Linked DNA regions of Luteibacter rhizovicinus DSM 16549. The protein of the gene in region 1 interacts with the protein of each later gene in a pairwise test. Links are inferred from orthologs where the notes say so. Each region holds a gene or a part of one and is shown on either strand. Other genes may lie near its edges. The genes, in order: BJI69_RS15515 and def.

Evidence for each region.
Region 2: the proteins of BJI69_RS15515 (region 1) and def interact in binary tests that used the Escherichia coli proteins (3 or more experiments, as listed by UniProt). The link is inferred for Luteibacter rhizovicinus DSM 16549 from one-to-one orthologs.

The regions. Positions count from the first base shown.
Region 1 is NZ_CP017480.1:3,385,263-3,399,433, reverse strand. The notes cover bases 11,234-14,008. They hold BJI69_RS15515 (aspartate-semialdehyde dehydrogenase), read right to left. Parts: upstream 13,248-14,008; coding sequence 12,219-13,247; downstream 11,234-12,218. Other genes in these bases: BJI69_RS15510 (2-hydroxyacid dehydrogenase), read right to left, coding at 13,279-14,008; BJI69_RS15520 (hypothetical protein), read right to left, coding at 11,929-12,219; BJI69_RS23065 (motility hub landmark protein FimV), read right to left, coding at 11,234-11,759. Also shown: BJI69_RS15575 (transcriptional repressor), read right to left, coding at 1-471; BJI69_RS15570 (hypothetical protein), read right to left, coding at 511-828; gltX (glutamate--tRNA ligase), read right to left, coding at 821-2,224; BJI69_RS15560 (glycosyltransferase family 4 protein), read left to right, coding at 2,358-3,518; BJI69_RS15555 (phosphatase PAP2 family protein), read left to right, coding at 3,490-4,032; accD (acetyl-CoA carboxylase, carboxyltransferase subunit beta), read right to left, coding at 4,128-5,006; trpA (tryptophan synthase subunit alpha), read right to left, coding at 5,044-5,844; trpB (tryptophan synthase subunit beta), read right to left, coding at 5,844-7,055; BJI69_RS15535 (phosphoribosylanthranilate isomerase), read right to left, coding at 7,066-7,677; tRNA pseudouridine(38-40) synthase TruA, read right to left, coding at 7,674-8,441; more of BJI69_RS23065, read right to left, coding at 9,294-11,233; more of BJI69_RS15510, read right to left, coding at 14,009-14,171.
Region 2 is NZ_CP017480.1:1,294,098-1,308,471, forward strand. What follows is about bases 4,922-7,899. They hold def (peptide deformylase), read left to right. Parts: upstream 4,922-6,147; coding sequence 6,148-6,651; downstream 6,652-7,899. Other genes in these bases: BJI69_RS05985 (LysM peptidoglycan-binding domain-containing protein), read right to left, coding at 4,922-5,941; fmt (methionyl-tRNA formyltransferase), read left to right, coding at 6,669-7,598; rsmB (16S rRNA (cytosine(967)-C(5))-methyltransferase RsmB), read left to right, coding at 7,595-7,899. In the rest of the region: BJI69_RS05965 (AMP-binding protein), read right to left, coding at 1-270; L-threonylcarbamoyladenylate synthase type 1 TsaC, read right to left, coding at 308-877; BJI69_RS05975 (DNA topoisomerase I), read right to left, coding at 879-3,422; DNA-processing protein DprA, read right to left, coding at 3,523-4,662; more of BJI69_RS05985, read right to left, coding at 4,787-4,921; more of rsmB, read left to right, coding at 7,900-8,899; BJI69_RS06005 (O-antigen ligase family protein), read left to right, coding at 8,935-10,209; BJI69_RS06010 (glycosyltransferase family protein), read left to right, coding at 10,212-11,180; BJI69_RS06015 (glycosyltransferase family 2 protein), read right to left, coding at 11,172-12,002; BJI69_RS06020 (glycosyltransferase family 2 protein), read left to right, coding at 12,077-12,910; BJI69_RS06025 (CDP-glycerol glycerophosphotransferase family protein), read left to right, coding at 12,907-13,938; BJI69_RS06030 (ArnT family glycosyltransferase), read left to right, coding at 14,048-14,374. UniProt on the Escherichia coli protein: Removes the formyl group from the N-terminal Met of newly synthesized proteins. Requires at least a dipeptide for an efficient rate of reaction. N-terminal L-methionine is a prerequisite for activity but the enzyme has broad specificity at other positions.

The DNA.
Region 1 (14,171 bases):
ACGGCAGTTCTTGCAGATGCCGTGCACTTCCAGCGTCTGCGCCTGCGGACGGAACCCGAACGCCTTGGCCTGTGCCTCGATCAGGTCGGCCACGCGCTCGTCGCACACTTCCTGGGCGCACTGGCACTTGTCGCAGATCAGGAAGGGCACCTGATGCGACTCGGCCGGATGGTGGCAGGACACGTAGGCGTTGATCGACTCCAGCTTGTGAATAAAGCTGTTCTCGAGCAGGAAATCGAGTGCCCGATAGACCGTCGGCGGCGCCGCATTGCCGTGCTTCTCGCGAAGACGGTCCAGCAGGTCGTAGGCCTTGACGGGTTTGCCTGCGCTGGCGACCAGCTCGAGGACTTCACGACGTAACGGCGTCAGCCGCAGGCCACGCTCGTTCGAGGCGTGCTCGACCGCCGCGACGAAGCTGCGTGCGTCGTCGTGGTGCTCATGATCGTGTCGGTGGGCGGCTTGCGTGGTCACATCGAATCCTCGTGTCCGTCAGTCTAACATGAGGCCACGTCAGCGTTTTTTCGAGCCCGGTAACGGTGGGGGCTGCGGGCCGCCGACCGGCGATGACGGCGGCAGCGGCGGCGGGCCCCGCTTCGGTATGAAGGGGATGACCCAGCCAAAGGGACCCAGGACGAGCGCCCCGACGATGCCTGCCATGGTCCTCCCCCGCCACCAGCCCAGTAAGGCGCCGACGGCGATAAAGAAGACCTGCCAGGCAATCAGGTTCCACCAGGGGACCAGGCCCATCAGGTTGCTGAAGATGCGCAGCGACGCACCGGGGTCGTCGGGATCGACCCCTTGCATCGCCCGCGCGAGAAGCTCATCCACGCGAGCGGGCGAGCGCCTCGTCGATGCGCGAGATGGCACCCTCGCGACCGGCGAGGTAAATGGTGTGCTCGATCGACGGCGACACCTGGGTGCCCGTCATCGCCACGCGCAGCGGCGCGGCGACTTTGCCCATGCCCAGCTCCAGCGACGCCGCCACGCGCTCGACCGCGCCGTGAATGGCCTCGGGCGTCCACGCCGGCAGCGCGGCCATTTCGGCCTTTGCCGCTTCGAGCGCGGCCGGCGCCGTCTCGGTGCGCAGGTGCTTCTCGATGGCTTTGTCGTCCCAGGCCAGGATCGGGCCGTACCAGATCGTCGCGCGCTCGGCCATTTCCTTGAAGGTCTGCACGCGGTCACGCAAGGCGACGACGACATCGGCCGGATTCGGGCCCTTCGCCGGATCGATGCCGATCTTCTCCAGATGCCAGGCCAGCTCGAGACCGAGCACGGCCGGATCGTCCGTCTTCAGATAGTGCTGGTTGAGCCAGGACAGCTTGTTGACGTCGAAGCGCGACGCCGCCTTGTTGACATCGGCGACGTCGAACAGGGTCTTCATATCGTCGACCGAGAAGATCTCCTGGTCGCCGTGCGACCAGCCGAGTCGAACCAGGTAGTTGAGCAGCGCATGCGGCAGGAAGCCATCGTCGCGATACTGCATGACGCTCACCGCGCCGTGGCGCTTGGACAGCTTCTGGCCGTCCGGGCCCAGGATCATCGGCAGGTGCGCGAACTCGGGCACGGGTGCACCCAGCGCCTTGTAGATGTTGATCTGGCGCGGCGTGTTGTTGACGTGGTCGTCGCCGCGAATCACTTCCGTGATGCCCATGTCGATGTCGTCCACGACGACGGCGAAGTTGTAGGTCGGGAAGCCGTCCGAGCGGAAGATGACGAGATCGTCGAGCTCTTCATTGGACCACTCGATGCGCCCCTTCACCTTGTCGTCGAAAACAACGCTGCCGGTGGCCGGGTTCTTGAAACGGATGACGCGGTTCGGATCGTCACGCATCGGCTCGTCGCGATCGCGGTAGTAGCCGTTGTAACGCGGCTTCACGCCTGCAGCCATCGCCGCGTTGCGCATCGCCTCGATCTCTTCCTTGGTCTCGTACGCGTAGTAGGCCTTGCCCTCACGCAGCAGCTGCTCGGCGACCTCGCGGTAACGATCCATACGCAGGGTCTGGTAGTACGGGCCTTCGTCGTGCACGAGGCCAAGCCAGGACATGCCGTCGAGGATGGCCTGTACGGCCTCCTGCGTGGACCGCTCACGGTCGGTGTCCTCGATTCGCAGCACGAACTCGCCGCCGCGGCGGCGGGATTCCAGCCAGCAATACAACGCGGTGCGGGCACCACCAATATGCAGGTAGCCGGTGGGACTGGGAGCGAAGCGGGTACGGACGGTCATCGTGTGGGTCGTTCGGCAGGCAAGACCGCGATTTTAACCCAGCCATGCTGTCATATGCCGGTCATGCCCCGATAACCGCCCGGACACGCCATTGCGCGAGCATGCGTCAAGCCAGGCCAGAAGGGGCACCGCCATGCGAGTCGGCATCGTCACCGAGACCTACGCACCGGAGGTCAACGGCGTAGCCCTTACCGTCCAGGCGCTCGCCCGCGGGCTCGTCCGGCGGGGTCACTCCGTCGACCTCATCCGGCCGATCCATCCGGAGACGCCGCCACTGAGCGATGCCGGCATGGAGGTTCTGGCCGTCGAAGGCGCCGCCCTGCCTCGCTACGCCGGGCTCCGCTTCGGCCTGCCCGCCCGCTTCCGCATCGAACGCCGCTGGCGCGCGGACCGCCCCGATGCGATCTACGTGGCGACGGAAGGCCCGCTGGGCTGGACCGCTGTCAGCGCCGCTCGTCGGCTCGGCATCCCTGTCGCCACGGGGTTCCACACGCGATTCGACTTCTACGTCGGCCATTATGGCTTCAGCGCCCTGACACCCATCGTCCGCCGCTACCTGGCCCGCTTCCATCGCCGGGCGCAGACGACCCTCGTACCGACGGGCCAACTCGCCAGCGAGCTCAACGATCTCGGCGTCCACGACGTGCGTGTCCTTCGACGCGGCGTCGATACCGCGCGCTTTCATCCGGAGCATCGCGATGAAGCCCTGCGCGACAGCTGGGGTGCCGGTCCCGACACGCCGGTAGTACTCAGCGTCGGGCGCGTGGCACCGGAAAAAAACCTGCACGTGGTCATCGAGGCCTATCGCGCACTCGCACGTCGGGTACCTCACGCACGCTGCGTCATCGTCGGCGACGGCCCGGGCCGGGCAGCGCTCGAAGCGGCTAACCCGGATGTGATCTTCGCCGGCACGCGCCGCGGCGATGAACTGGCTGCGTTCTACGCCAGCGCCGATCTCTTCGTCTTTCCCAGCCTCACCGAAACCTTCGGCAACGTCGTGCTCGAGGCGATGGCCTCCGGCATCCCGGTCGTCGCCTACGCCGAAGCCGCCGCGCGTGAGTTCATCCGCAACGGCCAGAACGGCATTCGCGTCGCGCCAGGTAACGAAGGCGGTCTGATCGAACGCGCGGCCACCCTGGGTGCCGATGCCACGGTGCGTACGGCCATGGGGCATGCCGCACGCGTTTCTGTCGCCAACCTCTCGCCCGAGTCGGTCGTCAACGACTTCGAAGCCATCATGCGATCCCTGTCCGAGGAGAATGTCCATGAACGGAGCACCGCCGTCGCCGCGTAGGGCGAGCCTCGATCGCCGCATGTGCGTCGCCGCCAATCGCTGGGGAGCACGCCGGGCCATCGGGATCTTCTTCGGCGCCATCAGCCGGCTCGGCGATGGCGTTTTCTGGTATTCGCTGATGACGGTCATCGCGCTCGTCGGCGGCTGGCACGGTGTCGCTGTGGCCGTCCAGATGGCCGTCACCGGTCTGACCGCACTGATGCTTTATCGCGTACTCAAGCGCTGGACGCGCCGTCCGCGACCGTTCCGCACCTGTCCCGGCGTCATCGCCCACGTACCGCCGCTCGACGAATTCAGTTTTCCGTCCGGGCATACGCTGCAGGCCGTGGCGTTCACCGTTGTCGCGGTGGCGCACTACCCGATCCTCGCGCCTTTCCTGATCGGCTTTGCGGCGCTGATCGGAGCGTCTCGTGTCGTTCTTGGACTGCACTATCCGAGCGATGTGCTTGCCGCGACCGTGATCGGCGCGGGTCTTGGCAGCTTGTCGCTGTGGGCGGAGCGCGTGCTGGTGTGACGCCATGTGGCGCGCTAGCCAGACCAAAAACACAAAAAGCCCGACCGAGTCGGGCTTTTTGCTATCGCCGCTGAAGCGGCTCCCACACCCTCACATCACGCGGCGGCGCGCGGCGCCTTCTGCATGATGCCGAGCATCGCGCCGAGCTTGTCGCGCATTTCGCGGCGATCGACGATGACGTCGATGGCGCCGTGTTCGACCAGGAAGTCGGGACGCTGGAAGCCTTCCGGAAGGGTCTCGCGCACGGTCTGTTCGATGACGCGAGGTCCAGCGAAGCCGATCAGGGCTTTCGGCTCGGCGACATTGATGTCACCCAGCATGCCCAGGCTCGCCGAGACACCACCGGTGGTCGGGTGGGTGAGCACGGAGATGTACGGCACGCCGGCGTCGCGCATGCGTGCCAGCGCAGCCGAGGTCTTCGCCATCTGCATCAGCGAAAACAGGCCTTCCTGCATGCGGGCGCCACCCGTGGCGGCAAAGCACACCAGGGCACTCTTGTCGGCCAGGGCGCGCTCGGCGGCCCGGGCGAACTTCTCGCCGACCACCGAGCCCATCGAGCCGCCCATGAAGGCGAACTCGAAGGCGACCGAGACCACCGGACGATCCAGCAGACGGCCGGACATCGCGATCAGCGCGTCCTTCTCGCCCGTGGCTTTCTGCGCCGCGGTGACGCGGTCCTTGTACTTCTTCTGGTCCTTGAACTTCAGTGCGTCGACCGCTTCCATCTTCGCCCAGAGCTCGGTGGTGCTGCCCTCGTCGAAGAAGGCGTTCAGGCGCACGCGCGCGCTGATCGCGTGGTGATGGCCGCACTTCGGGCAGACCATCAGGGACTTCTCGAGCTCCGGCTTGTAGAGGACCGTGCCGCAACCGGCACACTTTTCCCACACGCCCTCGGGCACCTTGCCCTTGTTATCGCCGGCCGCGCGCTGCTGGGCGCGGGTCTTCGGCGTCATGATTTTCTGCAGCCAGTTCATCGTTGTCTCCGTGGATCCGTTCTAACGCAACGGCCGTTCAGCGCGCGTCGAGCGCAGCGCGGATCGGCGCGAGAAATTCGTGTGCCCTGCCCGCGAGATCGTCTGCCGAGGTCGCGCCGGAAAGGCGGTCGACCAGGGCACTGCCGATGACCACGGCGTCGGCGAAGGCGCCGATCGCCACGGCACTGGCCGCGTCGCGAACACCGAAGCCGACGGCTACCGGTGCCTTCGACTTCGCTCGGATACCCGCCACGCGCTCGGCGATGTCGCCGGTGCTCAGCTGGGCGGCCCCGGTGATGCCAGCGAACGACACATAATACAGGAAGCCCGCGGCGGCCTCGCTGAGGGCGGTCAGCCGCGCTGCCGTGGTCGTCGGCGACGCCAGCAGGATCTGGTCGAGGCCGGCTGCCCGGAGCGGTGCGAGCACGTGCGACTCCTCCAGCGGACAATCTACCATCAGGACGCCATCGACACCCTTCTCCACGGCATCTTCGGCGAACTCCTCGTAACCATACATCTCGATGGGATTCAGATAGCCCATCAGGACGATCGGCGTTTCGTCGTCCGTCTCACGAAATGCCGCGACCCAGGCCAGTACATTGTGCAGGCCGACGCCCTTGGCGATGGCGCGCTCGCTGGCGTGCTGGATGACCGGGCCATCCGCCATCGGGTCGGAAAACGGTACGCCAAGCTCGATCACGTCGGCGCCGGCGGCGACCAGGGCGTGCAGCATCGGCACCATGTCATCGGGCGACGGGTCGCCTGCGGTGACGAAAGGAATCAGACCCGTGCGGCCGGCGGCCTTCAGCGCCGCAAAACGACGTTCGATGCGGCTCATCAGAGTTCGATCCCTTCACGCTCGGCGATCGTGTGCACGTCTTTGTCGCCACGACCGGAAAGATTGGCGAGCACGAGGCCGTCCTTCGGCAGCTCGCGTGCGAGCTTGATCGCCTGGGCGATCGCGTGGCTCGACTCCAGCGCCGCGAGGATGCCCTCGGTACGCGCCAGCAGGTGGAAGGCTTCCAGCGCTTCGTCGTCGGTGATGCCGACGTACTCGGCACGGCCGGCATCCTTCAGGAAGGCATGCTCGGGGCCGACGCCGGGATAATCCAGGCCTGCCGAGACCGAATGGGTTTCGACGATCTGCCCGTTCGCATCCGACAGCACGTACGTGCGATTGCCATGCAGTACGCCCGGCTTGCCGGCGGCGAGCGAGGCGGCGTGCCGCCCTGTTTCGATACCGTCACCGGCCGCCTCGGCGCCGACGATGCGCACGTCGCGGTCGTTGAGGAACGCGTGGAAGATGCCGATCGCATTCGACCCACCACCGACACAGGCGGTGACGACATCGGGCAGACGGCCGAACTGCTCGAGCACCTGCTCGCGCGCTTCGCGCCCGACGATGGCGTTGAAGTCACGCACCATCTGCGGATACGGGTGCGGGCCGGCGACCGTGCCGATGATGTAGAACGTGTCGGCGACGTTGGTCACCCAGTCGCGCATCGCCTCATTGAGCGCATCCTTGAGCGTCTTCGAGCCCGAGGTGACCGGCACCACGTCGGCGCCGAGCAGGCGCATGCGATAGACGTTGATCTTCTGGCGCTCGATGTCCACGGCGCCCATATAGACCACGCACTTCAGGCCCATGCGCGCGGCGACGGTCGCACTCGCCACGCCGTGCTGGCCAGCGCCGGTCTCGGCGATGATCCGCGTCTTGCCCATGTGCCGGGCAACCAGCGCCTGGCCCACGGTGTTGTTGATCTTGTGCGCGCCGGTGTGATTGAGGTCTTCCCGCTTGAGCAGGATGCGCGCGCCGCCGACATGCGCGGACAGGCGCTCGGCGTGATAGACCGGACTGGGGCGACCGACGTAGTACTTGAGGTCGCGATCGAGTTCGGCGATGAAAGCGGGATCCGTCCGCAGCTTTTCGTACGCGGCGGTCAGTTCGGCGAGCGGCTCCATGAGCGTCTCAGCCACGTAGATGCCGCCGTAAGCCCCGAAGCGCCCATGCGCATCCGGATAGGCGTGGAAATCCGCGATCTCGGTCATTGCCTTCTCGTTATCGTCGTACAGCAGAAATGAAGCGTTCCATCTTAGCCCGATCCTTGATGCCGGGCGACGACTCGATCCCGCTGGAGACGTCCACGGCCCAGGGCCGCGCCACGCGAATGGCTTCGGCCACGTTGTCGGCATCCAGGCCGCCGGCAAGGATCAGGGGCTGCGCAAGATCCTTCGGCATCAACGACCAGTCGAAGCACTGGCCGCTACCGCCCTGCTCGCCGAGGCCATGGCCATCGAGCAGCAGACCGGCCGCGCGAGGGAACCGATGCAGGCGCTCGAGCGCACTCGCGCCCTCGCCCATCGCGATGGCCTTCGTGTAGCGGACTCCGTAGGCAGCGCAGTCCTCGTCGGTTTCGTCGCCGTGGAATTGCAGCATGTCCGGACGCAGGACGCGCAGCACTTCGTCGATGAACGCAGGCTCATCGTCCATCACCAGCGCGACGGTCGTGATGTAGGGCGGCACCGCGTCGCGCAGCCGTGCCGCGGCGGTCGGGTCGACGAAGCGCTTGCTGCGCCGTGTCATCACGAAGCCGATGGCATCGACACCCAGGCCAGCAGCCAGCTGTACGTCGTCCAGGCGGGTGAGTCCGCAAAACTTGATCCGGGTCATAGCGTCACTTCCTGTGGCAGCCCCCAGTGGGCTTCGTAAAGAGGACCGAGGAAAGTCAGGCCTTCCGCCGGTGCCGTCGCACCTGCAACCTCGCGGTCGCGGCCAGCGAGCAGTTCGGCCATCCAGCCGACGCTCTCCTCGCCGCGCCCGATCCGCAGCAGCGAGCCGACGATGTTGCGCACCATGTGGTGAAGAAAGGCATTTGCTTCGATTTCCACGACGACGTGGATGTCTTCGCGAAAAACACGGATCGAGCGCACGTTGCGGCGCGCATGCGCGGCCTGACAGGAAATGGCCCGGAACGCGGTGAAATCGTGCTCGCCGACGATCGCTTGCGCGGCCTCGTTCATCGCCTCGGCATCGATCTGGCGACGCTCCCATGCGACGAAGCGCGCATCGAGGGCGGGACGGACGAAACGCGGCAGGATGCGGTAGCGATACCGGCGGGCCCGCGCGGAAAATCGTGCGTGGAAGTCGTCCGGGACCGGCTGCGCCCAGGTCACCGCCACCGCGTGCGGAAGGTTGGAACAGGCACCGAGGATCCAGCCACGCAGGTCGCGCACCACCTCCGTATCGAAGTGGACCACCTGGCAACGGCCGTGCACGCCGGCATCGGTGCGGCCGGCGGCGGTCACTTCGATGGGCGCGTGGGCGACGAAGCTGAGCGCCTGCTCCAGCGAACCCTGCACGGTCTTCGCATGGCTCAGCCGCTGCCAGCCGAGAAAGTCGGTGCCGTCGTATTCGACGCCAAGGGCAATACGCATGGGGCGGTTCGACACGGTGGAAACGGTAAAGGGTAGCACCCTGCTTAGGGCGGCACCCACAACCCCGCCCACGGCAACCCACAAATGTAGGAGCCGATTCATCGGCGATAGCCAGGTTACGGTACCCCCCACCACCGCCGGCACAGACGGCTCGGCTGTGCCGTCGCTCTTTACACTTGGGCGTCTCGCGGGGAGACCTTGGTGTCCACCCTCGCTGCTCAGACAGGTCCTCCGCGTTCCGTAAAGGAAAGGCCGCTAACGCGGCCGTGTACTTAATCTGGCCTACGGCCGCTCCACTTGTGCGGAACTCGCCTCGAGGGTGGACACCAAGGTCTCTCACGACGATACGGTTAGCTCGAAGGCGAGCCGGCAGGACGGTTGCGGTCGCCGAAGTGGGCCGTTACGGCAGACGTGCGGGTACGTACACTCCGGCTTGGTGAGCGCCTTCCTCGCTGCTGCGCTGTCTAGGGCGGAGGATCGCGACCGGCTCGCCGGGTCGACCGTTTGGCGATGGCGATGGCGACGAGCCGGCAGCCAAAGCAGCGTTGCTTCGTCGGCTCGACTCGCACGAACCTCAGGGATGGGAAGAGTCTTCGGTGTCCACCCTCGAGGCGAGTTCCGCACAAGTGGAGCGGCCGCAGGCCAAATAGAACCATGGGCCGCGTTAGCGGCCTTTCCTTTACGGAACGCGGGGGACCTGTCTGAGCAGCGAGGGCGGGCACCGAAGGCTCTTTGCCTCACCCCCCAGCGAGAGTGGACACCGAGTGAACCGATAAAAAAAGCCCCGGGCTGGCCGGGGCATTTTTTAAGAGCATCGCCGATGAATCGGCTCCCACAAGGGGGTGGATCGGGTCAGACGATGTCGTTGAGGATCCGCTTGGCGGTGTCCCGCTGCATCTGCGTGCCTTCCGACATCACTTCGTCGAGCATGAGGCGGGCGCCTTCGGCGTCTCCCATGTCGAGGTACGCGCGGGCCAGGTCGAGCTTGGTGTCGACCGGGTCGTCGCTGAAGCTTTCCGGGTTGTGGTCGGCAAGCGGCTCTTCGTCGGGGAAGGTCGGCTCGTCGAAACGCGGAAGGTCATGGGCGGAGGTGGCAGCCGCTTCGGTCTCGTCATTGAACGACCAGGATGCGCGGTCGTCGCTGACCGGAACCGCATCGCTCGCGACGTTCCCGGCCGAACCGTGTGCCGGTGCCTCGCCGTAGAGCGAATCCGGCGCGTCGGCGTCGAAGACGCCCGGTGCGTTCGGACGACGCTCGGCCTCGGCGCGCTGCACGGGCGTCAGGTCGAAGTTGAAGTGGTATTCGCTGTGCTTCTGCGGCGTCGGCGCGGCCGGACGATCATCCTCGTCCGCACCCGTCACGTAGTTGCCGAGGTCGAACTGCTCGACGGCGGCCACGTCGTCGACCGGGTGAACGGCGCCCGGCTTATAACGGTCGTGGTCGTCAGGGAGGCCACCCTCGTGATCGTACGGATCATCGATCTCGTCCACCGGCACGCCGCCGAACAGCGGGTGGCTGGGAGCGAGGTCCTCACCCATCGTGACCACTTCGCGCCATTCCGGCTGCTCCGGGTCGGCAACGTGGGCGAACATGGCCTCGGCGGCGGCTTCGAAATGCTCGACGTCACGGCGACCGTAATACAGGCTCACCAGCTCCAGGTGCAGGCCGATGTCGTCCGGGTGTTCGGCCAGCGCGTCGAGGATCTCGCGCTGATCCTGGTCCATCGCGTCGTTGTGACCGAAGGTGTCGAAGTTCGGCTCACGGGCGAAACGATCCGCTAGGGAGGCGGATGCCGGACCCGCTACGACCGAGGTCTTCTTCCGGCCGAATACGGCGGCGACCAGGAGCAGCAGGATGACGATCGCGCCGCCGCCCCATGCCCAGGTCTGCAGGTACCAGGGATCGTCCTCGACGACCGTCGGCGGCGTGACCTTGTGTACGGGCGGCTTGGCCGCTGGAGCGGGTGTCGCCGCGACCGGCGCCTGGACCGGTGTCGTGACGACGGCGGGAGACGACACGGTGGCCGCATGCGCGGGCGCGACCGGAGCCGCTGCGACGACGGCGGCCGTCGCCGGCACGGCCGGCGAGGCGGCCGGAGCCGCCTGTGCGGGAGCCTGTGCGGGTGCCGCCACCGTGGCGGCCGTTGCCGGCTGCCCTGCGGCCTTGCGCGTTTCGGCCAGCTTGCGCTGAAGCTCGGCGATCTCCGAGTCCTTCAGGCTGATCAGGCGCTGGTTCTTGGTATTGATTTCTTCGAGATCGCCGATCCGCGACTTCAGCTCGGCGCCCTGCTGCTTGAGCGAGACGACGGACTCCTGCGAGGTGCTCAGCTCCTGCTTCAGGCCAGCCACCTGGGCGTCGCCCGTGCCGTCCTTGGTACCGGCACGGGTGGACGCCGCGTCACCACCTTCCTTCGAAGGGACGATGGCGAGGCGATCGTTAGCGGGAGCCGCCGCCTTGCTCGGTGCCTGCGCCGCACCCGTGGAGGCGGCGTCGGCCACCACGGAGGGCGAGCGAGCCGCCCCCGAGCGCCATGCCTCGTTCTGGCGGCGCACTTCGGCGAGCGCCGCCGCAGCCGACTGGGCCTGGACGTCGTCGGCGGAAGGAATGCGCAGCACGGCGCCGGTCTTCAGCGCATTGATGTTGTCGCGGTAGAAGGCGTCAGGATTGGCCTTGTGCAACGCCAGCAGGACCTGGTTGATGTCGGCGCCACTGGTGTGGTCGCGAGCGATCGTCGACAGGTTCTGGCCACGCTGCACCGTCACCGAGCCATCAGCCGAGGACGCGGTGGCGCGGGCAGGAGCCGGCGTCGATTCGCTGCGCGAAGCACGCGATTCGCTATGCGCGGGCACGCGGGACGGCACGTCCGAGGTGCGCGACGGCTTGGCCGCAGGCGCACTGGCCGTCGTGCCGGCCGTGGACGCCGGGGTACCCGGCGGGTCGAGCAGCATCGTGATCTCACGGACGACCTTGTTGCCGTCGGTGGAGACCTCGACCAGGAAATCGAGATAGGTATCGCGCACCGGTGCGGTGCTGGTCACCTTGATGACCGGCTGGCCGCTGGCGTTCTTGGCCACCACGAAGGTGAGCGCCACCGGCAGGCCGCCGCGGTTCAGGCCCGCGCGGGAGAACGCCTCTTCCGAGGCGAGGGCGACATGGACGTTATCGATCTTGCTCGATACGCCAGTCAGTGGGATTTCCGCTACCAGCGGCTGGTCCATGGTCGAGCGCACCTGGACCGGGCCCAGGTCCTGCGCCAGGGCGTGACCGCCCCCCGTGGCAAGCGCCAGCATGATCGACAGCTTCAACGTACGGTTCATTACTCGCTTCCCCCGAACTAATACCATGCTGACGGCACGCCTCTTTCGGGCGGTCGGCCGCGAAGGCGCCACTGTAGTGCACCCCAGCAACAACTAACAATAGCGAGTACGGGCAGTTACGCGACAACGTTGAGTCGGTCGCGAGGCCCGTACACGCCCCCCTTACATGTTATGGCTTGCGCTGGGCGTTCAGCTCGCGCTCGAGTTCGGCAATTTTCCGGTCCCGATCGTCCAGCTGGCGACTTGCGGCATGCGTATCGGACTCCAGCGCGTCAACCCGGGCCTTGAGCTGCTTCACGTTGGCGTCCTCCGCCTTCGCCTCCCCCTGCACTGCCACGACCTTGGCACGGGTCACGGCGGCGGGGTCGGCCTGCGCCGCCTTCGTCTGGGATTGCTGGGCGGCGGTCGCCAGGGGCGAGAGCACAACGAGCAGGCAGGCGATGGCGGCGCGATGCTTCATTACAGATAGTCCTCGATCAGGATCTCCGCGATCTGCACGGCGTTGAGTGCCGCACCCTTGCGGATATTGTCGGACACGACCCACAGGTCGAGCCCGCGGTCGTGGGAAATGTCTTCGCGGATACGGCCGACGAAAACGGGATCCTTGCCGGCGACATCGCCGACAGGGGTGGGATAGCCGCCCGGCTTGCGCTCGTCCTGCACGACCACGCCCGGTGCCGCTTCCAGCAGTTCACGGGCGCGCTCGGCGGTGATCTTGTCGCGCGTCTCGATGTGCACGGCCTCGGAGTGGCCGTAGAACACCGGCACGCGCACCGCGGTCGGGTTCACCTGGATCGAGGGATCCTCGAGGATCTTCCGGGTCTCCCAGACCATCTTCATTTCTTCCTTGGTGTAGCCGTTAGGCTGGAAGTCGTCGATCTGCGGGATGACGTTGAAGGCGATCTGCTTGGGAAACTTGGAGGTCTCGACCTCCTGGAAATTGAGCATCTGGGCGGTTTGCTTGCCCAGCTCCTCGAGACCGCTGCGACCCGCCCCGGATACCGACTGATAGGTGGCGACGTTGATTCGCTCGATGCCCGCCTCGCGGTGGATCGGCGCCAGCGCCACCAGCATGCCCATGGTCGAGCAATTCGGGTTGGCGATGATCCCGCGGACCGTGTACTGGGCGATGGCGTGCGGGTTCACTTCCGAGACCACCAGGGGAATGTCGTCCTGGTAGCGGAATTCGGAGGTGTTATCGATCACCACGGCGCCGGCCGCGGCGGCGCGCGGGGCGTGCTCCCGGCTGACCGAGCCGCCGGCCGAGAAGAAGGCGATGTCGACGCCCTCGAAGTCGTACTTGGCGAGATCCTGGACGACGTAAGGTTTTCCGGCGAAGTCGACCGTACCGCCCGCCGAGCGCTCGCTCGCCAGGGGTACCAGTTCGCTGACCGGAAAATCCCGCTCGGCGAGGATCGAAAGGAGGGTTTCGCCGACCGCGCCGGTCGCACCCACCATGGCCACCTTGTAACTCGTCTTCTTGCTCATTTTCGCTTTCGTCAGGGCGTGGAGAAACAGGTCAGCTGGCGTCGGCCAGCACACCCGGATTGATGATCGTGGGTGGCCGGCCGGCGTGAGGACCATGTCCGAACGCCGCCAGCACATTGTCCACAGCCAGAGCCGCCATATCGCGACGTGTGTCGCGACTTGCGCTGGCGATGTGCGGACTGAGCACGATATTTTCGATTTTCAGCAGATCGGGGTGCACCGAAGGCTCCCCTTCGAACACATCCACCCCCGCCGAGGCGATGGTGCCGGTGGCCAGGGCGCGAGCGAGCGCGGCATCGTCGACGATGCCGCCACGGGCGATATTCACCAGCACTGCCGTCGGCTTCATGGCCTTCAGCTCGGCCTCGCCGATCGCGTGGTGGTTGGCCGGCGTGTAGGGCAGCACGAGGATCAAATGATCGGACTGGGCCAGCAGGCTGGCCTTGTCGACATAGGTCGCCGCGCATTCGCGCTCGAGTGCGGCATCGAGCCGCGAGCGGTTGTGATAGATCACCCGCGCCCGAAAACCCGCGGCGCGACGGGCGATGGCCTGGCCAATGCGGCCCATGCCGAGGATGCCGATCGTCTTGCCATGGACATCCGCGCCGAGCCAGCCCTCGAACCGCGATCCATGCCACTGGCCATCACGCAGCCAGCGCTCGGCCTCGCCGACGCGGCGGGCCGCGGCAAGCATCAGCGCCCAGGCGTAGTCGGCGACTGTCTCGTTGAGGACGTCGGGCGTGTTCGAGGCACCGACGCCAGCCTGGGTCAGGGCATCGATGTCGAGATTGTTGTAGCCCACGCCCAGGTTGGCCACGAAGCGAAGCTTCGGGGCAGCCTCGAGGACCTTGCCATCGATCTTGTCGGCCAGACCGACGATGGCCGCGTCGCTGTCGGCGAGACGCTCGGCGAGTTCGGCAGCGG
Region 2 (14,374 bases), 2.1 Mb from region 1 along the record:
CATCACTTCGTCGACGGCGTGGGCGGCACGTGAGGGCGGCAGGAGGTTCGTCTGGCCGCGCAGCACCAGGGCCGTAAACGCGACGAGGAAGGCGTAGCGATCCTCGCAGAGGTTGACCGCGCTCTCGGCGTCGGGAAGCGAGGCCGCCACCTGACGCACGTGGGCCAGGAAGGTCGTCGCTGTGACGGCATGTCCGTCGCGCCAGGCCACGACGCGGGAGAGCGAGCCAACGAGCAACGGCAGCGACGGTGCGCCTGGGCGCCCGGACATCTCGGAATGGACGATCGACAACGGCTGACTCCCCCTCTCAGGCGCGGATGATAGCGCCGCTGAGGGCGTCACGGATGGTGGTGGGTCGCTCCTGCCCGCCCAGCGCGGCCTCGAGCGCGCCATCCAGGCGATCGCCGAAGTAGCGCTCGAGGGTGGCAACGTCCCTTGCGGGCGGTTCACCGTGGGGGTTGGCGCTGGTCGAGACCAGCGGCGCGCCGAAGGCGCGGCACAAGGCCGCCGCAGGCGCGTGCGCGGTCACGCGCAAGGCAATGCCCGCATGCGCGCCAGCGACCCACTCGGGGACCCGCTCGCTACGTGGAAAAATCCAGGTATGCGGCCCGGGCCAGGAGGTCCGAACGTCGGCGAGTACCGCCGCCGGCACGGCGGCGAGATCGATATAGGGTGCGATCTGGTCGAAGTCGGCGGCGATGAGCAGCACGCCTTGTGTCGCCGGCCGTCCCTTCAGCGCGAACAGGCGGTCGAAGGCGGCGCGATGGTGCGGATCGCAGCCGAGGCCATACACGGCCTCGGTGGGATAAGCGAGCACACCACCACCACGCAGGAGCGCGGCGGCAGCGTCGACCGTGGCCGTCGTGTACTGGTGCATGTCAGTCGACGGACGGGGATACCGCCTTGGCGGCCGCGGACTTGGCAGGCGCCTTCTTGGCGGCGGCTTTCTTCACGGCGGTTTTCTTCGCTGCCGTCTTCTTCGTCGCCGCTTTCTTCGTTGCCGTCTTCTTGACCGCCGTCTTCTTTACGGCCGTCTTCTTGGCCGTGGCGTCCTTCGGCGCGGCGGCCTTCTTGGTCGCCGCTTTCTTGGCCGCGGCCTTCTTGGTGGCCGTCTTCTTCGCCGCCTTGCCGCCACGCGGCTTCTTCACCGGCGCGGCCGCCAGGAGCTCGACGCACTCGGGCAGGGTCAGCGTCTTCGGCTCGCGGTCCTTGGGAATGCGCGCGTTCTTCTCGCCGTCGGTGATGTACGGACCGTAGCGACCGTTGAGCACCTGAATGTCGTTGCCGAAGTCGGCGATGATGCGGTTGGCGATGGCCTCGAGCTTCTCCTGCACCAGCTGGAGCGCGCGCGGCAGCTCGATGGTGTACGGATCGTCTTCGGGCTTGAGCGAGGCATACGTGCTGCCCTGCTTCACGAAGGGACCGAAGCGACCGACGCCGACGGTGATGTCCTCACCCGCCTCGGACTGACCGAGGTTGCGCGGCAGCTTGAACAGCTCCATCGCATCCTCGAGCGTGATCGTGTGCATGCTCTGGCCGGGGCGCAGGCTGGCGTAGGTCGGCTTGGCCTCGTCATCCTTGCTGCCGATCTGCGCGTAGGCGCCGTAGCGACCCAGGCGTACCGAGACCGGCTTGCCACTCTTGGGGTCTTCGCCCAGTTCGCGCGCGCCGGTGGCCTCGTTGCGATCGACCGATTCGGTCTTGTCGTCCACCAGGGTCTTGAACGGCAGCCAGAAGCGCTCGAGCAGGGGCACCCAGGCTTCTTCGCCACGACTCACCGCGTCCAGCTCGTCTTCGAGGCGGGCGGTGAAGTCGTAATCCACGTACTGCGCGAAGTGGCCGGAGAGGAACTGGCTCACGGCGCGACCGACGTCGGTCGGACGGAAGCGGCGGCTTTCCAGCAGCACGTACTCACGGCTGAGCAGCACCTGGATGATGCTTGCATACGTGGACGGGCGGCCGATGCCGTATTCCTCGAGCGTCTTGACCAGGCTGGCTTCGGAGAAGCGCGGCGGCGGCTCGGTGAAGTGCTGGTCGGCCACGACGGCAGCGACGGGCACGACATCGCCCTGGGCCAGGCGCGGCAGGCGACGCTGCTCGTCGTCGTCCTCGTTCTTCTGATCCTTGCCTTCCTCGTAGACGGCGAGGAAGCCCGGATCGATCACGGTGGTACCGGTGGCGCGGAATGCCGACTGCTCGACCGGGAACTCCACCGAGACCGTGTTGAGCGTGGCGTGGACCATCTGGCAGGCGACGGTGCGCTTCCAGATCAGTTCGTAAAGCTTGCGCTGGTCGTCGTTGAGGAACGACGCCACGGTGCGCGGCATGTGCATGGCCGAGGTGGGGCGGATCGCCTCATGCGCTTCCTGGGCGTTCTTCGACTTGGACTTGTAGACCTGGACGGCGTCGGGCAAGGCGCCCTTGCCGTATTCGCGCGCGATCAGCTCGCGCAGTTCGGACACGGCGTCGTCGGACAGGGCCACCGAGTCGGTACGCATGTAGCTGATCAGGCCGACGTTGCCCTCGCTACCCAACGACACGCCCTCATAGAGGCCCTGGGCCACGCGCATGGTGCGACTGGTCGAGAAGCCGAGCTTGCGCGCGGCCTCCTGCTGCAACGTGGAGGTGGTGAACGGCGGCGCCGGACGGCGCTTTCGCTCACGGCTGGTCACTTCGCCCACGGTGAACTTGCCGGCGGCAGCCTTCTCCAGCGCCGCGCGTGCGGCCGTGGCATCGGCCTCGTTGGTCAGGTCGAACTGTTCGAACTTCTTGCCGTCGAGCTTGACCAGGCGGGCGTCGAAGTCGCCCTGCGGGTGGGCCATGTTGGCCTGGATGGTCCAGTACTCGCGTGCCGTGAAGGCTTCGATCTCCAGCTCGCGCTCGACGATCATGCGCAGGGCCGGCGACTGCACGCGGCCGGCGGACAGGCCGCGCTGCACCTTGCGCCAGAGCACCGGCGACAGATTGAAGCCGACCAGGTAGTCGAGGGCGCGGCGGGCTTGCTGGGCGTCCACGAGGTCGTGGGACAGCTTGCGCGGGTTGGCCACGGCTTCCTTGATGGCGCGCGGCGTGATCTCGCTGAAGACCACACGCTGGACGTCCTTGCCCTCGAGCAGGCCGCGCTCGCGGAGGATCTCGCTGATGTGCCAGGAGATCGCCTCACCTTCGCGATCCAAGTCGGTCGCGAGATAGATGCTGGACGCCGCCTTGGCCGCCTTGGCGATGGCGTCGACGTGTTTCTCGTTGCGATCGATGACCTCGTAGGCCATGGCGAAGCCGTGATCGGGATCGACCGCGCCCTCCTTCGGTCGCAGGTCGCGCACGTGGCCATACGACGCCAGCACCTGGAAGTCGGGCCCCAGGTACTTGTTGATCGTCTTGGCCTTGGCCGGCGATTCGACGATGAGGAGGTTCTTAGCCATGCGTTAGTCGGTTCCGAAGTCCGTCGGGGCGAGTGAACCCCAGCGTATGTATATATTTAGTTGGAAACATATCGCCGTGACGGCTGTCAAGCGTCGGCGATCAGACCACACGCTGATAGCGGTTCCCGGGCAGGGAGGCAACCTCGCCCTCGAGCTCCAGCATCAGAAGCATCGAAGACAGTGCGCCGGCGGTGAAGCCCGTCGTACCGATCAGGGCGTCCAAAGAGGCGGGATCGTAACCCATGGCGTCGAGGAGGCGGCGATATTCCTCATCCTGGCGCCAGTCGAACGGGCCCGTCTTGCGCCGTCCGACTGCCGTGCCGGCGTCGGATCGTTCCAGGCGTGCCCGCAGTTCGGCACCCAGTTCGACCGCCGCAGGCGCCAGTACGCCTAGAATCTCATCGGCTCGCTGGACCAGGCGCGCACCCTCGGCGATGAGAGCGTGACAGCCTTCGGCGAGCGCATTGTGAATGGATCCCGGCAGGGCAAAGACCTCGCGCCCCTGTTCCCCGGCGACACGGGCCGTGATCAGCGACCCCGATCGCAGCCCCGCTTCGATGACCAGCACGCCCAGACTGAGCCCGGCGATGATCCGGTTGCGCTGGGGAAAGTGGCGCGCGTGCGAAGCCACCCCAGGCGGGTATTCGCTGACGAGGGCGCCGTGAGCCGCGATACGTCGCGCCAGGGCGTGGTGCTTGCGCGGGTAAACCCGGTCGGGACCGGTCCCGATGACCGCGATGGTGGGCTCGCCGGCATCCAGGGCGGCCTCGTGGGCCGCGCCATCGACACCGTCGGCCATCCCGCTGGTGACCAGCAGGCCACCCACGGCGAGCGCTTCGGCGAAGCGCCTGGCGTTGGCCAGACCCGGGGCCTGGGCGCGGCGGGCTCCGACGATGGCAATCTGGGGGCGCAGGAGCAGCGAGGCGTCGCCCTTGACGAAGAGCGCGGCCGGCGGGTCGGGGATGGCCTCGAGCTGAGGCGGGAAATCCTCATCGGTGCAGCGCAGGAGCCGCTGGTCGTCGCCTGCCAGCCAGGCGAGGTCGCGAGCCAGGACGGCTTCGTCCGGAGCGGCAACCCAGGCGCGCCCCTCCGCGCCGAGCGCGTCTCCGTGGCGGGTCAGCCAGCCAAGCAGGGGAGTGGCACCGCCCCGGCTGACCAGGCCCTCGCGGAGGCGACGAGCATTCATGCCCGGGGTACGAAGGAGGATCAGCCACTCGCGGAGGTCGTCGGAATCGATCATCCGGCCAGTGTAGAGGCCCGACCGGCTGCCGGCGGAAGTGGAAACGGCCGCCCAGGGGGCGGCCGTCTCATCGTCACTGCCGGCAAGCCAGCTCCCACCGGAGGTAGGGGCGGGCCTAGGCGGCTTACTCTGGAAGGGTGAGCTTGTCGCCCTTCCTGAGCGGACGCAGCGCATCCATGACCAGGGCGTAGCTGACATGGTCGAAGGTACGGAAGACCATGACGTGGCCACCATACTCATCCGGCAGCTGCACCTTGGGCGAGGTGTCGCGACGCTCGTAGTTGCCGGACACTTCGTCGGGGACCTTGTCGCCCTGGCTCATGACCGTGAACGTCGTGCCGTTGTCGATGCCATCCGCCGTGCCGGCCGAGATGGAGACCACCTGGCGGCTACCGGCACCGCTGAGCGCATCGGTGAAACCGATCAGGCGGGCATCCGCCGGCATCGCCTTGGGCGCGTGCGGGTAGAAGTACGGGTCGTACGGCTTGTCGTCGATCTGCATCAGGCGATCGCCCTTGCGGACTTCGAGCGTCGAATCGACAAGGATCAGGCTGGCGACTTCGCCATTGGTGGCGATGACTTCGGCCGTGCCGATGACGGAAACCTCGACGCCCTGGTCGGTGCCCCGGCCATTGTGGGTGTCGTGGCGAGAATCCTCGCGCCACGGGCCCGGCGCCATGGAGGCGTCGCTGTCGAGTTCGTCGGCGACGAACGAGCCATGCTCACGATTGTTGAGCATGTCGATGTTGCCCGGATCGCCGTCGTGATCGCGGAACCGGTTCGTCGGACGGACGATGGCCCAGCGCTGGCCCGGCCTGGCCGAGTTCAGGTCCTTGGCGTAGATCTTGTTGCCCGGGGTGGCACGCAGGCGGCTTTCTTCGAAGCCGACCAGGTACGGTGCCTGCTCGACCTCGTCCGCGTTCATCACACGCAGTTCCTTGAGGAACATGCGCAGGTCCGCCAGCGGGATGGCCGTGACGGCATCGGCATCGGTACGCACGCGCGGCTGGAGCCCGAGATGGGCGTTACCGCCATTCATCGACAGGTTCAGCACGTCACCCGGGTAGATCAGATGCGGGTTGCGCACCTGTGGGTTGGCCTGCCAGATCTCCGGCCAGAGCCACGGCTTGCTCAGAAAGCGCGCCGAAATGTCCCACAGTGTGTCGCCCTTGCGCACCGTATAGGTGTCCGGGTGATCGGGACGGAGCTGGGCCGCCGCGGCATAAACGGCCACGGTGAAAAACATGCCGCCCAGCAGCATGGCGAACTTCTTGATCATGCGGGATTTCCCCCTTCCCCGGTGCTGTCGCGAGTGTAACTGAATCGTTAACGGGCACAATACGTCCGGATGCTCGCCCGGCCCCTGGTGCGCGCGTAGAATACGGGGCCATCCTACAGGGTCGCGCTGCTTGGATTTCGCCGACTTGCCCGCATTTTTCCAGGCACGACGCGCCACAGTGGCCCGTAAACGTTCAAGGTGACACCGTGTCCACCCTACCTATCCTGGAATTTCCTGACCCGCGCCTGCGCACCGTCGCCGCCCCGGTCACCGTCTTCGACGACGAACTGAAGCAGTTTGTCGCCGATATGTACGAAACCATGTACGCCGCCAACGGCGTCGGCCTGGCTGCCACCCAGGTGAACGTGCACAAGCGCGTCCTGGTGGCGGACATGAGCGACGACCGGAACGAGCCGATGGTGCTGATCAACCCCGAGATTCTCGAGAGGGACGGTCAGCAGGTCTATCAGGAAGGCTGCCTGTCCTTCCCGGGTATCTATGCCGATGTGACCCGCGCCTTGCACGTCAAGGTTCGCGCGCAGGACGCCTCGGGCGCCGAGATCATGGTGGACGTGGAAGGCCCCCTGGCCGTCTGCATCCAGCACGAGATGGATCACCTCGCCGGCAAGGTCTTCGTCGACTACCTCTCGCCGCTCAAGCGCGGGATGCTCCTGAAGCGCATGGACAAGCAGCGCAAGGCAAGCGCCTGAGCGCGCCGGTGCGTCCCTTGCGGGTGGTGTTCGCTGGAACGCCCGACTTCTCCGTTGCCTGCCTCGAGGCCTGCCGCGCCAGCGGCGCCGAGGTCGTGGCCGTCTACACCCAGCCCGATCGCCCCGCCGGACGAGGGCGCAAGCTGGCCGCGAGCCCGGTCAAGGCCGCGGCGATCGCAGCCGGCATCCCCGTGGAGCAGCCGGCATCGTTCAAGGCGGAAGCCGACCGCGATCGCCTTGCCGCCTATGCGCCCGACCTGATGGTCGTGGTGGCGTATGGCCTGATCCTTCCGCGCAAGGTCCTCGCCATTCCGCGGCTGGGCTGCTGGAACGTGCACGCCTCCCTGCTGCCGCGCTGGCGCGGGGCCGCGCCGATCCAGCGGGCCATCCTCGCCGGCGACGACGCCTCCGGCGTCGACCTCATGCAGATGGAGGCGGGCCTGGATACCGGTCCTGTCCTTATCGAGCGACGCACCGCCATCGCGGCGGACGAAACCGGCGGCAGCCTGCACGACCGCCTGTCCGTGCTGGGCGCGGACGCACTCGCGGAAGGACTCCGTCGCACGATGGCCGGCGAGACGCTGGCCGCGCGCGCGCAGCCCGAAGCGGGCGTCGAATACGCCCACAAGCTCGACAAGGCCGAAGCGCGACTCGATTTCGCGCTTGCCGCCCTCGCCCTCGAGCGCAAGGTCCGGGCGTTCAATCCCTGGCCGGTGGCCGAGGCCGATGTCGCCGGCGAGCGCCTGCGCATCTGGTCCGCACGAGCGATCGAGGTGACGCATAGCGCCGAGCCCGGCCAGGTCATCGCCGCCACGCGTGACGGCATCGATATCGCCTGCGCTGTCGGGGCGTTACGCCTCACTACGGTGCAGCGCCCGGGCGGCCGTCCGATCGGTGCCGCCGACTACCTCAACGCCCGGCCGGAACTGAAGCAGGCCGTCTCGTGAACAAACCCATCTCGGTGCGCGCCCTGGCTGCCGAAGCGCTGGCCGATATCGCCCTGTCGGGCCACTCGTTGCGTGAGGTGGCCGACCGCGCCTTCCCCCGCCTTCCCGATTCCCGCGACCGCGCCCTGCTCACCGCCTTGCTCAACGAAGGCGCGCGCTGGTGGCCGCGATACGACGCAGCGATCGACCGTCTTCTGGACAAGTCGATCCGGCGCAACGACCCGAAGATCCATGCGCTCCTCGTCATCGGCCTGATCCAGCTGGAAGTGCTCGAGTTGCCGGCGTATGCGGCCGTCGCGGCCACCGTCGAGGCCGTGCGCGAATTGCGCCGCCCGCGGCTCGCTGGCCTGGTCAATGCGGTATTGCGGCGTTGGCAGCGCGAGCGCGAGACGCTCAATGTCGCTCTGGATGCCACACCGGCGACGCGACATGCGCATCCGGCCTGGCTTGCCGCCGTGATCGCCCGCGACTGGCCCGGACAGGCGGAGGCGATCATGGCTGCGTCCAACGTGGAACCGCCGCTCATGCTTCGCGTCAATCGCAACCGTGCGACCCGCGAAGACGTCGTCGAGCGCCTGACAGGCGCTGACCAGGCCGTCGAGCTTCATCCCTGGCTCGCCGATGGCCTGGTGCTGCCACACAGCACCGATGTCACCCGGCTGCCCGGCTTTGCCCAGGGCGACTTCGCGGTTCAGGACGGCGCTGCCCAGGTACCTGCGGATCTCCTCGGCCTCGCCAACGGCCAGCGTGTGCTCGATGCCTGCGCCGCGCCCGGCGGCAAGGCCTGCCATGCGCTGGAGCGGGCCAATGTGCACCTGGTCGCCGTGGAGTCCGAAGCCAAACGGATCCCGCGCATTCGCCAGAATCTCGAACGCCTCGGCCTGCGGGCGACGGTCGTCACCGGCGACGCCGGCGACGCGTCCGGCTGGTGGGATGGCAAGGCGTTCGACCGGGTCATGATCGATGCCCCCTGCTCGGCGACGGGCGTGATCCGGCGTCGACCGGACGTTCGCCTGCACCGACGCGAGGCCGACATCCCTGCGCTGATCGCGCAGCAGGCACGCATTCTGGCCGCGTGCTGGGAACTGCTCGCCCCGGGCGGCAGCCTGCTGTATGTCACCTGCTCGATCCTCCGGGCAGAAAACGAAGGTGTCGTCGGTGCCTTCGTCGCCGAACGTGCCGATGTGGACCTCGTACCCCTTTCATTGCCCGTGGGTCAGGCAGCCGGCATCGGCTGGCAGATCCTTCCTGGCGAGGGCGACCTCGACGGCATGTACTACGCGTTGCTGCGCAAGCGGTGATGTAACATCTGAGCCAATTCGCATGGAAGTTATGCATGACCGCAGCCACTCCGGCCGCTGATCCCACACGTTCCTGGCGAGCGCTTCTGCTCAGTGCGCTCGTGGCGATCATCCCGATTGCCGTGTCCGTTCCCTGGAAGGCCAAGGCGCTGCCGATCCTGGCGCTGGTGATCACCGGCGCCGTCATGCTGTTCACGCGCGCGGAAACCCGCCTGCGCTACCGGATCGCCTGGGCGATCGTGACCATCTGCGTGCTGCGTTTCGCCTACGCGGTGTTCAATATCGCCTTCCACCGCCTGGGCTGGAACGAACTCGATCTTCCCGCCCAGACGCTGGTATTCCTCGTCACGGCGGCGGCCTTCACCGGACGACTTCACTGGCGTGCCATCTGGACCTTCTTCGCGGTCACCACCCTCATTCTCGGTGGCTCCTGCATCGTCCAGCGCCACGTGTTGGGAGTGGACCGGGCCTATGGAATCAACGGGGGCGACTGGAGCGCGATCGAGTTCACGATGGTCACGCTGTGCATGACCCTGTTCTCGATCATCCGACTGATCCAGCCACGCATTACCCTGGGCGAGCGCTGGCTGCACGGCATCGCCGTCGCCATCGGCGCCTACGGCGCCATCCTGACGCACAGCCGCGGCCCCATGCTGGCCTTCCTGCCGGCCCTGCTCATCGTCATCGCGGTGCACATCCGCCGTACGCGCCAATGGCGTGGCGCCCTGGTCTTCGTGGGCGTGCTCGTCGTCGGCGTCGTGACCGCCACGACCGCCCTCGACCACGAGGTGGTGCGGCGCTTCAGCGAGGTCAGCGGCGAGATGTCCACCTTCAGCAAGGACAACTCGGCCGGTCCGGTGCGCGAGCGCATGGCTATGTGGCAATCCGCCTGGGCGGCCTTCCGTGAGCACCCCCTCGTCGGCGTCGGCGTGGACCAGTTCGGCACGTACACGCGCGCCAGGGTCGCGACTGGCGAGGCGAGCGAATCGATCGCCAAGTACGATCATCCGCATAACGAGTACCTCGAGGCGGCCGCGACCGGTGGCGTGCCGGCGCTTCTCATCGTGCTTCTGTTGTTCGCCTTGCCAGCGATCCACTTCGTCCGGCGCCTGGACGATCGCGACGAATGGACGTCCACGCTCGCCACCGCGGGGCTCGCCGTCATCACGATGTACGTTCTGTCGGCCATGACCGACAACGTGTTCTATCGCGCCATGCCGCATTCGTTCTTCCTCTTTCTAGTGCTCGGCTTCGTCATGGCCACCGCCTTGCCGCCGGCGGATCGGCGCGACGCGCTCGCGGACGCCTGATCGTGCGCATCCACCTGCTCGCCTGGGACAACCAGCGCGGCCTCTCGCACGACATCCGTGTGGTGGAAGATGCGCTGCGCGAACTCGGGCACGAGGTCACGGTGTCCCGGTTAGGTTCGCGCCGGCATGACGGTGCCTGGAAGCTACGCGGCATGCGCCTGCGCATGTGGCTCGGTGCGCCGCGTTTCGACATCAACCTTTCGCTCGAACATGTGCGTCCGGCGAGCTTCGGGCTGGCGCGACGCAACCTGCTCATGCCCAACCCGGAATGGGTGTCCGCGCGCGGCCAGCGCTATCTCGGTCGCTATGACGCCCTGCTGACCAAGACCCATGAGGCGACCCGGATCTTCAGCGCCCTCGGCCTGCGCGCGAGCGAAGTCGGCTTTCGCAGCCGCGACCGTTACGACGCCAGCGTGCCGCGCGACCCCAGTGGGTTTCTCCATGCCGCCGGATCGAGCCAGCTGAAAGGCACCGCGCGGCTGATCGCGGTGTGGAAGCGTCACCCCGAGTGGCCCACGCTCACCGTGCTTCGCGGCGGCCCCACGGCGGACGACGAAGGCGGCGCGACCAACCTGCGCATCGTGCGCGAGCACCTGCCGGATGCCGAAGTGCGCCGGCTGCAGAACGCCTGCGCCTTCCACCTCTGCCTGTCGCAGACGGAAGGCTGGGGGCACTACCTGGTGGAGGCGATGAGCTGCGCCGCGGTCGTGCTGAGCTGTGACGGCGCGCCGATGAACCAGATGATCGACGCCAGCCGCGGCTTGCCCGTGCGGGCATCGGAGGGCGGGCCCTTCCATCTCGCGCGCACCTGGCGGTTCGACGAATCCGCGCTCGAGGAGGCCGTGGCGCGTGCGATCACCATGCCGGCCGCCGAGCGGGAAACGCTCGGCCACAACGCGCGGCGCTGGTACCTCGACAACGAGGCGAGCTTCACGACGCGCCTGGGCGCGGCGCTGGACGCCCTAGGCTGAGGCCGGGCGCTCGTCCAACGGCGGCGTGAAGAACTCCGCCAGATGCTGATCCACACCAAACTCGCAACGAACCAGGCCCAACCGACGCGTTTCGTCGAGGATGCGGTCGTTCGGATTGTCGACGACATTCTTCCGGGTACGGTGATAGAGGTGGGTGGCGAGCGCACTGAAGCGCAGGTCGCGGCGGAGCAGCCCGGCATGGAAAGCACGCGTGACCATTTCGGTATCCTCGCGACCCCAACCCGTCATGCCCTCGTTGAAGCCGTTCAGCGCGAGCAGGTCCTCGCGCCAGAAACCCATGTTGCAACTCTTGATGCCGCGCGTCTTCTGGCTGGGCTTCGCATACCAGCGCGCCAGCGAGGGTATGCGCAGGGTGTGACGGCGACGTTCGATCCCCGGCGTGAAAAAACTGGCGCGGACCGAGCCGTCGGCGAGCATGCGGCGGGTCAGCGCTTCGTCGCTGAGCACGCGTGAGCCCTGCACGTAGCAACCGCGGGTCGCGAACGCCTCGTGGTCGGCGACGAAATGGGGTTCGGCCACCATGTCGCCATCCAGGATGATGACGTAGTCGCCCGTGGCGGCAGCGATCGCACGATTGCGCGCGCGACTCATCCGTGCCCCGTCGTCGGGCTGCCAGAGGTGAACCAGGCGCACGGGGAAGGTCGCGGCCACCCGTTCGATGACACGGCGCGTCTCCCCGGTCGAGCCGTCGTCGGTGACGATGACCTCGTCGGGCAGACGGGTCTGCCGGGCCAGCGACTCGAGCACGCGCTCGAGGGCGGCGGGCCAGTTGTACGTGATGATGGCGACGGTGATGCGCATGGGGGCGAAGGATAACGGGAACGCCTTAACCTTGCCGGTCCGGGCCCACGGGCCGATTCGGTTAGACTTTCCCGATGGCGAGCCTCCCCCTGACCCTTGTAGTGATCACCTATAACGAGGCGCATACGATCGCCCGCTGCCTCGACAGCGTGCCGTTCGCGACCGAGAAAGTGGTGATCGACAGTGGCAGCACCGACGACACGGTGGCGATCGCGCAGGCGCACGGCGCGCGCGTGGTTCACCAGGACTGGCTGGGCTTCGGTCCGCAACGCAACTTCGCCACCACCCAGGCCAGCCACGACTGGCTGATCGCCCTGGACGCCGACGAATTCCTTTCGCCGGAACTCGCCGCCGAGCTGGAAGCGGCCTTGCCGTCGATCCAGGCCAGCCCGGACGCCGCCGTGTTCCTGCGCCGCCGCACCATCTACATGGGCGCACCGATGCGCTGGTACCGGCCGTCGGTCGGCGAGAAGATGGCCCGGCTGTGGCACCGCGACCGCGCGCGCTGGACCGATGCACGCGTGCATGAATCGCTGCGTTTCGATGGCGCCGCGCGGACGCTTCGCGCTCCCTTCGACCACGTGAACAACCCCAGCCTGGTCGAGAAGCAGCTGAAGGTGTTGCGCTATTCCGAATTGAAATGCCGGGACTGGTACGACAAGGGCAAGTCGCCACGCATGTGGCAGACGCCGTTCGTCTTCCTGCTCGCTTTCATCAAGGATTACGTCTTCCGCCTGGCCATGCTCGATGGCTGGCGCGGCTTCATCATCGCCCAGACCGCGGCCAGCTACGCCGTCTACAAACGCATGCGTTACTACGAAATGCAGCACAACCCTGCCTCGCGCGAGTCCGCCGCCACGGCCCTGCACCGTCACGGCCTGGACCGTGGCTCGGAAACCTCCTCATGAAGAAGCACTACCTCCTCTACGGTTCGGAGCGCTATGCGCTGGCCATCCTGCGCCCGCTGCAGGACGCGATCCGCGCACGCGGCGACGAGGCGGCGTGGTTCTTCGACGGTCCCGGTGGCGAAGACCTCGTGGCCGGCGAGACATGGCTGCGCACGACCGAGGAAGTGCGTCATTTCAACCCCATTGCGGTGGTGACCTCGAGCAACGCCGTGCCGCATTTCTTTCCTGGCGTGAAGGTCGAAACCTTCCACGGTTTCAATGCAGGCAAGCCTCGGCACATCTATATCCGCGGCTTTTTCGATCTCTATTGCACCACCGGCCCGAAGGACACCAAGGCGTTCGGCGAGATCGCCGCGCAGATGGGCCACTTCGCGGTGAAGGAAACCGGCTGGCCCAAGCTCGATCCCTTCATGGGCGAGATGGGTGCGCGGCCGGTGCCGCCGGTGCGCCAGCCGCCGGTGATCCTCTACCACTCCACGTTTTCGCCCTCGTGGAGCGCCGCGGAGATTCTTTACGACAAGGTTCGCGAGCTGTCGCGCGACGGCCGCTACCGCTTCATCGTCACCTTCCACCCGAAGATGAACCCGGAAACCACGGCCAAGTACCGCGCCCTGGCCAACGAGCACCTGCGCTTCGCAGACGACGACAACATCCTCGACCTCTTCGGCCAGGTCGACATGATGTGCTCGGATACCTCGTCGGCGCTGAGCGAATTCCTGCTCACGGGCAAGCCGGTCGTGACCTTCAAGAACCGGGCGGCCGGCCCGCAGCTGATCGATATCGACGACCCGGCGCAGTTCGAGCCGGCCATCGAGCGCGCCCTGGCCCGTTCACCGGAACTGATGAAGGCGATCGACGACTTCGGCAGCAGCATTCACCCCTACCGCGACGGCAAGTCCAGCGAACGGGTGCTCGATGCGATCGATCAATTCATTGCCGAAGGTGGGCGTAACCGGCGGCGCAAGCCCCTCAATCTGTGGCGCAAACTGAAGATTCGACGACGCATCGGCTATTGGGGCCCGGCCTGAGGAGCCACGGCGTCTACGTTCTGGCGACGACCGGGGCGGTAGGAGTGGAGTAAGCCATTCCACCCATCGTACGTTTAGAATTCATGATCCTTTAACGGTGACGACGCCCTTGTCCAATAGCGCCTATATCCGCTCGGAACACCTTCGTGCCCTCTGGCCGTGGCTGCCGCTGTGGTCAGTGATGGCCCTGCTCGCGATGTTCTCCCACGGCCCGATGCCGATGTTTTCCACGCGGACGCTCGCCGTGGCCTGGGAAATGTGGGCGCACGGCCATTGGCTGGTGCCGCACATCAATGGCGATCCGTACAGCGAGAAAGTGCCGCTGTTGTTCTGGATGATCCACGCCGGCTGGGCCGTGTTCGGCGTCAACGACGTCTGGCCACGCTTCCTCGAAGTGGCCTTCGGCGGCGTGCAGCTGGTCCTGGCCTCGGTCCTC